Regions from separate parts of the Pectobacterium wasabiae CFBP 3304 genome, predicted to be linked through region 1. Evidence: predicted binding sites of a transcription regulator. Region 1 holds the regulator's gene; each other region holds the start of a gene.
What was found. Region 1 encodes PurR, which represses purine synthesis genes. Its sites were predicted from a motif close to CANGCAAACGTTTGCNTG; they were not measured.
Positions count from the first base shown of each region.

Region 2: purT (formate-dependent phosphoribosylglycinamide formyltransferase) is a predicted target of PurR. The motif match lies at 1,097-1,114, and genes of this name have one in related genera.
Region 3: purH (bifunctional phosphoribosylaminoimidazolecarboxamide formyltransferase/IMP cyclohydrolase) is a predicted target of PurR. The motif match lies at 1,201-1,218, and genes of this name have one in related genera.
Region 4: A7983_RS03825 (nucleoside-specific channel-forming protein Tsx) is a predicted target of PurR. The motif match lies at 983-1,000, and genes of this name have one in related genera.

Region 1 covers NZ_CP015750.1:4,563,055-4,565,240, forward strand. The annotation lists gene A7983_RS20730 (C40 family peptidase) at 1-18, shown strand, start outside; gene cydH (cytochrome bd-I oxidase subunit CydH) at 117-206, opposite strand; gene purR (HTH-type transcriptional repressor PurR) at 597-1,622, shown strand; gene cfa (cyclopropane fatty acyl phospholipid synthase) at 1,931-2,186, shown strand, end outside.
Region 2 covers NZ_CP015750.1:3,925,707-3,927,892, forward strand. The annotation lists gene purT (formate-dependent phosphoribosylglycinamide formyltransferase) at 1-1,054, opposite strand, end outside; gene A7983_RS17855 (S9 family peptidase) at 1,253-2,186, shown strand, end outside.
Region 3 covers NZ_CP015750.1:1,404,378-1,406,563, reverse strand. The annotation lists gene purH (bifunctional phosphoribosylaminoimidazolecarboxamide formyltransferase/IMP cyclohydrolase) at 1-1,058, opposite strand, end outside; rRNA gene A7983_RS06320 (16S ribosomal RNA) at 1,663-2,186, shown strand, end outside.
Region 4 covers NZ_CP015750.1:861,281-863,466, forward strand. The annotation lists gene ampE (beta-lactamase regulator AmpE) at 1-152, opposite strand, end outside; gene ampD (1,6-anhydro-N-acetylmuramyl-L-alanine amidase AmpD) at 149-724, opposite strand; gene A7983_RS03825 (nucleoside-specific channel-forming protein Tsx) at 1,125-1,985, shown strand; gene nadC (carboxylating nicotinate-nucleotide diphosphorylase) at 2,130-2,186, shown strand, end outside.

The sequences.
Region 1 (2,186 bases):
CCACAGACTATTCGTTAAGAGATAGGGGCAACCTACGTCGAACAGCAGTGATGCAGACACGTTTTATGCACCACAAACGTGTCTGCGTGCTTAACTAATGCGGAAGCACCGAGCGGTTAGTTCAGCACCGCAACAAAGCTAAATGCGATGATCACGGCCAACGAGCCAACGGTTGTCAGCAGAGACATCTTCAGATTTGTATCCATAAACCACTCCTTATTAGCGAACAAGTTTCATCTGAAACTTCCTCTGAAAAAAAGACACCACCATTTGCAGCAGAACCCACAGGGCAGTTAAAGCCACAAATAATAGGGTTATTACGATTCTTTCATAATTCTAGCGAAAAATCTCCGACGAATGCATCACTAATAGTATAAATTAGCCCTTTCACTTTCATGATAAATCGGACACAATCCGCTGTTTATGAAAGCGCTGCGTATCAGTCGAAAAACGTCAAGCCAGATCCCTTCGGTATAACATTCGGCACTCTCCTTCTGAAATCCTGTTTTTTAGCTTAGAAGAAGAACTTTAAACGTAGGCAAACGATTAACAATATACTTACGTCTGTAACAGGTAAGTTCAGGAGTCATTTTTAGATGGCAACGATTAAAGATGTGGCAAAACGTGCTGGCGTTTCCACCACAACCGTATCGCACGTGATTAATAAAACACGTTTCGTCGCCGAAGAGACTAAGGCAGCCGTCAGGGCAGCAATCAAGGAATTGCACTACTCGCCCAGCGCCGTCGCCCGCAGCCTCAAAGTTAATCACACTAAATCTATCGGCTTGCTGGCCACATCCAGCGAAGCACCCTATTTCGCTGAGATCATTGAAGCAGTCGAAAACAGTTGTTATGCCAAAGGCTACACGCTGGTGCTGTGTAATTCTCATAACGACATCGGCAAACAGCGCGCTTATCTCTCGATGCTGGCGCAAAAACGCGTCGACGGCCTGCTGGTCATGTGTGCCGAATACCCGCCAGAACTCTTGGGCATGTTGGAAGATTATCGCAGCATTCCCATGGTCGTCATGGACTGGGGACAAATGCACAGCGATTTCACCGATACCATCATCGATAACGCCTTTGAAGGCGGCTATATGGCGGGTCGCTATCTGATTGAACGCGGCCATCGGGATATCGGTGCCATCCCAGGAATACAAGAGCGCAACACGGGCAACGGACGCTACCTTGGCTTTTTAAAAGCGTTGAAGGAAGCCGACATCGCCGTGCGCGATGAATGGGTCGTGCGAGGCGATTTTGAACCGGAATCCGGTTATAAAGCCATGCATCAGATTCTCGCGCAAAAACAGCGGCCCACCGCCGTATTCTGTGGTGGCGACATCATGGCGATGGGTGCCATTTGTGCGGCAGACGAATTGGGGTTACGTGTACCACAGGATATTTCGGTGATCGGTTATGACAATGTGCGTCACGCACGGTTCTTTACACCGGCACTAACCACCATCCATCAGCCGAAAGAGCGTCTGGGCCAATCCGCCTTCTCTATGTTGCTGGATCGTATTACCAGCAAGCGCGAAGATGCACACGTCATTGAAGTGCATCCGACGCTGATTGAGCGCCGCTCGGTTGCCGACGGCCCGTTCCGCGATTATCGCCGCTAACCTCGACAATTCAACACACACGATTTTCTTATACCTATCCGCTTTCCCTCTCTGCTTCAGCCAATTCTCTTGTATATTGGCTGAAGCGACTCTAAACTGAACTTTGCGTTTCAGTTTCACTGATAAAACCCAAAATAGTGATGGCCGCACTTCGGTAAACAGGTACGCATTTTTTGCCAATGGGCACCCCGTTTACGCGCAAATTTCTTCTTCATTTTTCTCTGGTGACAGCCGATACATCGGCTGCGGTAAGTGCTGTCCAGGTATGTTTTTCCATACTTTCACACGTGAAAAATTTAGGAGACATCATGGGTACACCTTATGCAAAAGAACAGCGTAGCCATACCTCGCCCTGGTTCAAAATCATGCAGGAAAGGCTAACCGCTGCGGATATCACCATTAACGGCTCTCGTCCTTTTGACATCCACGTGATCAATACCAGTTTTTTTAAACGCGTCTTGCAGGAAGGTTCATTGGGGTTAGGTGAAAGCTATATGGACGGATGGTGGGAGTGTGAACGGTTGGATATGTTTTTCCATCGTGTCCTGCGCGCAGGACTAGAAA
Region 2 (2,186 bases), 640 kb from region 1:
GGCGAATTTGCGTATGGGGGAGGAGCGCACTTTCTAGACCCTGATAACGCACGTTGTTGCTTTCAAGCTCCGGCAAAATTACAGCAGAAGCCGATGCACCGTACTGACGAACCACGCCAATTGGCAACCCAAGGAAAGCGCGAACGTGCAGGGCAAACTCGGACAGATCCTGAGAAATCATCGTCACCATGCCAGTATCGTGCGGGCGAGGGGAGACTTCACTGAAAATAACTTCATCACCGCAGACGAACAACTCAACGCCGAACAAGCCATAGCCACCGAGCGCTTTCACTACGTCGCTGGCCATCTTTTGTGCGCGATCCAGTGCCAGTTCACTCATCTGCTGCGGCTGCCAGGATTCGCGATAGTCGCCATCTTCTTGTCGATGGCCGATTGGCGCACAGAAATGAATACCGTCAACCGCATGGATGGTTAGCAGGGTGATCTCAAAATCAAAATTAACCAACCCTTCAACGATGACGCGTCCGCTGCCTGCACGGCCACCCTGTTGGGCATAGCTCCATGCCTGCTCTAACTGTTCAGCGGAGCGAATCAGGCTTTGCCCTTTGCCGGATGAGCTCATGACGGGCTTCACAATACAGGGATAGCCAATTGCCTCTACAGCTTGATAAAAACGCTCTTCACTGTCGGCAAAACGGTAGGTGGATGTCGGAACGCCGAGCGTTTCGGCAGCCAGACGACGGATACCTTCTCGGTTCATCGTCAGGCGTGTCGCTTCAGCACAGGGGACAACATGGTGGCCCTGTTTTTCCAGTGTCACCAGCATATCGGTGGCGATGGCTTCAATTTCCGGCACGATATAATCAGGGCGTTCGGCTTCAACCAACGCCTTTAATGCGTCGCCATCCAACATATTGATGACGTGGCTACGATGTGCAATCTGCATTGCTGGGGCATCGGCATAGCGATCGACCGCAATCACTTCGATTCCCAGGCGCTGACACTCGATCGCCACTTCTTTGCCTAATTCACCGGAGCCAAGCAGCATTACTCGTGTTGCATCCGCACGCAGGGCGGTTCCAATCGTTAACATAACCTTATACCTGATCGGGTTGTGAAAAATGGCCGCAGTATAAACGAAAACGTTTGCGTGCGCATTAAAGAGGGCGGCTCTGGAATGCGTTACGCAAAAGCGCACCAAGAGACAAGGACGTGGCTTGGCATTGCTGGGCAATCGTGCCACTCTTCTGGCAGAGTGAATTTTTATGTCAAGACAACGAGATCCGATGCGATGAAGACACCGCAAGCTGAAAAAAAGCCCCACGCCATAAGCACACATGGCGATACGCGTATCGACAACTATTACTGGCTGCGTGATGATCAGCGTACCGATCCGCAGGTGTTAGCCTATCTGGAACAGGAAAATGCCTATAGTGAAGCGATTATGGCGCCTCACGAAGTGCGTAAACGGTCGCTGTATGACGAAATGGTTAAACGCATTCCATCGACGGACATGTCTGTGCCGTATGTCAGAAAAGGCTATCGTTATCAAAGCCGCTATGAGCCGGGTAAAGAGTACGCCATCTATCTGCGCCAGCCTGAGCACTCGACAGCAACGTGGGAAACGCTGTTGGATGGGAATCAACGTGCGGAGGGACATGAATTTTATAGTCTCGGCGCGCTTGAGATTAGCCCAAACAACACGCTATTGGCCCTCTCGGAGGATTTTTTATCCCGTCGGCAGTACACGCTGCGCTTTCGCGATCTGAACAGCGGCGAATGGCTACCGGATGTGATCGAAAATGTGACCGCAGGTGCGGAATGGTCAGCCGATTCGACGGTGCTGTACTACGTGCGTAAACATGAACAAACGCTATTGCCGTATCAGGTCTATCGTCACCGTCTGGGGAGCGATCCCGCACAAGATGAACTGGTATATGAAGAGAAAGACGACACCTATTATGTCAGCTTGAGTAAAACGACATCAGAGCACTACATCACTATTTACCTCAGTAGCACTACGACGACCGAGGTATTATTACTCGATGCGACGCTCCCAGATGCGGTGCCGCAGGTTGGCATTCCACGTCGGAAAGATCATGAATATGGTATCGATCACTATCAGGGGCGGTTTTACCTGCGTTCTAACCGAGAAGGAAAAAATTTCGGTCTCTATCGTTCGGATAAACCTGATGAACAAACGCTGGAAACGCTAATTGCTCCAC
Region 3 (2,186 bases), 1.9 Mb from region 1:
AATGCGGCATCACTAGCGGATGGCACAATAATGACTTCGACAAACTGACGGCTGATGATGGCCTGTGCCGTTTCTTCATCCAGTTCGCGGTTGAAGGCGATAATGCCGCCGAATGCGGATGTTGGGTCAGTTTTGTAGGCGCGCTCGTAGGCATCAAGAATTGAACCACCAATCGCCACGCCACACGGGTTCGCGTGTTTAACGATGACGCAGGCTGGTTCGGCAAATTCTTTCACACACTCCAGCGCAGCATCGGTATCGGCGATGTTGTTATAAGACAGCGCTTTGCCTTGTAACTGTATAGAGGTGGCGACAGAGGCCTCGTGAATATTCTCTTCTATATAGAAGGCAGCTTGCTGATGGCTGTTCTCGCCGTAGCGCATGTCCTGCTTTTTGATGTAGTTCAGGTTCAGCGTACGTGGGAAGTGGCCAGATGGTTTATCGGTATCACCGTGATAAGGCGGAACCAGTGCACCAAAGTAGTTGGCAATCATACTGTCGTAAGCGGCGGTGTGCTCGAATGCTTTAATGGCTAAATCGAAACGGGTTTTGTAGGTTAATGAACCTTCGTTGGCGTCGATCTCATTAATGATAGTGGTGTAGTCGCTGCTCTTGACCACGATAGCCACATCTTTATGGTTCTTGGCGGCGGAGCGTACCATCGTTGGGCCACCGATATCGATGTTCTCAACGGCATCTTCTAATGAGCAGTTCTCACGGGCGACGGTCTGAGCGAACGGATACAAATTCACAACGACGATATCAATCGGTTTGATGTCGTGCTGCGCCATGATCGCATCATCTTGATCGCGCCGTCCCAGAATGCCGCCATGTACTTTCGGGTGCAGAGTCTTTACACGCCCATCCATCATTTCCGGGAAACCGGTGTAGTCAGAGACTTCTGTCACCGCTAAGCCAGCATCGGCCAGCAAACGGGCGGTTCCACCAGTAGAAAGGAGCTCAACGCCACGGTGGGACAGAGCTTGAGCAAATTCGACAATACCTGCTTTGTCAGAAACGCTGAGCAGAGCGCGGCGAATTGGACGACGTTGTTGCATGATGATGTTATCCCCTGGATTTGGGTAGTCAGTAAAGAACGGTATGTGAATATCGTCTTTGTTAGAGCAATAATTGCGGAATAAAGAGAAATATTCAGTTAGCGTTCGCCAAAACACGACGATTTTGAACGCGGTGAATTGTAGCGAAAACGTTTGCGTGATGCTCGTCAATTTTTGAGTTGAATGCTTTCTGTGGATAAGTTTGTGCAAAAATAGGTATAAAGCGGGGTTTTGCTGTGGAATGCAGCAAACAGTCATTTTTCTTTAAAATACCTATTGCGGCAGGTCGAGAAGTCCCTATAATGCGCCTCCATCGACACGGCGCTGTGACTCACAACCGGGTCGATAAAGAAAGAGAAAACGCTTTAAAATAAACGTTGACTCTGAAGGTGATGAGCGTAACATACGCCACCTCGCGAAGCGGATAACACCGCAACGCACTGCTCTTTAACAATATAATCAGACAATCTGTGTGGGCACTCACAAGACCGTATCTTAACGATATAAAAAGTCTTGAAGAGTGAACAACAGTAAATTCATTACGAATGAACAGTAACTAATTCTTTGAGCATCGCTGACGAGTTCAGCAAATCAAACAAATCTTAAATTGAAGAGTTTGATCATGGCTCAGATTGAACGCTGGCGGCAGGCCTAACACATGCAAGTCGAGCGGTAGCACAGGAGAGCTTGCTCTCTGGGTGACGAGCGGCGGACGGGTGAGTAATGTCTGGGAAACTGCCTGATGGAGGGGGATAACTACTGGAAACGGTAGCTAATACCGCATAACGTCTTCGGACCAAAGAGGGGGACCTTCGGGCCTCTTGCCATCGGATGTGCCCAGATGGGATTAGCTAGTAGGTGAGGTAATGGCTCACCTAGGCGACGATCCCTAGCTGGTCTGAGAGGATGACCAGCCACACTGGAACTGAGACACGGTCCAGACTCCTACGGGAGGCAGCAGTGGGGAATATTGCACAATGGGCGCAAGCCTGATGCAGCCATGCCGCGTGTGTGAAGAAGGCCTTCGGGTTGTAAAGCACTTTCAGCGGGGAGGAAGGCAGTAAGGTTAATAACCTTGCTGATTGACGTTACCCGCAGAAGAAGCACCGGCTAACTCCGTGCCAGCAG
Region 4 (2,186 bases), 1.3 Mb from region 1:
ATGCTGCATAGCGTCAGGAGCAGCGTTTGAAATAAAGAGGGAGAGGGAACGTGTCGGAATACAACGTCAAGCCGATGATCGATCTGCCAATGCTCCCCCTGCTTGAACAACCGTTCCCATGCCAGCGTAAGCAACAGTGTAAACAGCGTCATTGATCGAGACTCCCTTTGTTTTCTGTCCAGTTTTCTTGTAGCAGACGATGATAGCCATCCCAGTCAAATGCCGCGCCGGGATCGGTTTTGCGGCCCGGAGCGATGTCGCTATGTCCGGTAATTCGCGACAGTGTAATAGGATAATCCCGCATTAATAGGCGTGTAATCGCAACCAGTGAGTGATACTGCGCCATGGTAAAAGGCAGCGTATCCGTACCTTCCAGCTCGATGCCAATAGAGAAATCATTACAGCGGTCACGGCCTTCAAACACCGAAACACCGGCATGCCAGGCGCGCTGGTCGAAAGACACATACTGTGTGGTTTGCCCATCGCGACGAATCAGGCAATGTGCCGCTACACGTAAATGGGAAATATCGGCAAAATAGGGATGCGCAGTGGGATCCAAAGTAGCCGTAAACAGTTGATCAATATACGGACCACCAAACTCACCGGGCGGCAGACTGATATTGTGAATCACCAGCAAGGAAGGCACCTCATCATTCGGGCGGCCATCATAATGCGGTGAAGGCGTGTGGGTAATGTCAGATAACCAGCCATTTTCCAAAAGCATCGGCGATAACCTCGCATCGTATCGTTTGCCGGCTGAATCAGGCGAAAAATCAATTGGAGCCAAAAGTCCTTGTATTCAAGATACCATGTTTCACACCACCCTATCTATCCAACTGGATATCGATAGGTTTTACCGTTCGTTCTGTGAGATTTCCGCCATTTCCTGCCTGTTTTCGACCTCCACATCCTTTTTAGCAAGGTAAAATCCTCAATCCAATTATGTGATTAAAGTCACACTACAAATGTAATGGCGTAATAGAAGGCAATCGTTTTCGTGCATTGCGTCTATTTTTACTTAAAATGCATGACAAAATTATCTTCTGATTTTTTTTGATATTACCAAAACTTATTTTGCGGTCTTACGCATGGCGTAAATAACGTCTAACACTACGGTACTTAACATGAAAAAAACTTTCGCCGCAGGCGCCTTGCTCGCACTGTCATGCTCAATGCCTGCCCTTGCCGACAGCAATAAAGCTGAATACCTCTCCGACTGGTGGCACCAGAGCGTTAACGTCGTCGGCAGCGCCCACACGCGTTTCGGACCACACCTGAACAGCACGACTTACCTGGAATATGAAGCATTTGCGCGTAAAGACTGGTTCGATTTCTACGGCTACGCCGACGCACCTAAGTTTTTCGGTGGCGATCCCGACAGCCGCGGTATTTGGGATAAAGGCTCCCCACTGTTTGTCGAGATCGAGCCACGCTTCTCGATTGATAAACTGACAGGAACGGATCTGAGCTTTGGACCGTTTAAAGAGTGGTACATCGCCAATAATGTTATTTACGATCAGGGTCGCAACAGCGGTTCACGCCAGAGCACGTGGTACATGGGGTTAGGGACCGATATTGATACCGGAACCGATCTGTCGCTCTCACTGAACGGCTATGCCAAATACCAATGGCAGAACTACGGCGCAGCGAACGAAAATGAGTGGGACGGCTATCGTGTAAAAGTGAAATACTCTTACCCACTCGGCTCCCTGATGGGCGGTAACGTCTCGTATATCAGCTTCACCAATTTCGATTTCGGTTCAGAACTGCGTGATAAATCAAATTCAAGCCGCACTAACAACTCCATTGCCTCCAGCCATATTCTGGCACTGGGCTACGACCACTGGCACTACTCGTTTGTCGCTCGTTATTTCCACAACGGCGGCCAATGGGCTGATGGCACAGAACTCAACTTTGGCAAAGGCCCGTTTGAAGTGAAATCCACCGGTTGGGGCTACTACCTGGTCGTCGGTTACAACTTCTAAAATCGCGCTACCTTTCCGACGAATATGAATATTCGTCGGAAAACCAATAACATTAACGCGTTGAATTATAATAAGTATCCATTCTGGATGTCCTGATATAAACAAGGTAGCATAGACCCCCGAATCCCCCTTCGGAGTTTTGTCATGTCAACGCGTCGCTACAGTCAGGAACAACGTCAACAAGCCTTGCTCGCTCGTATT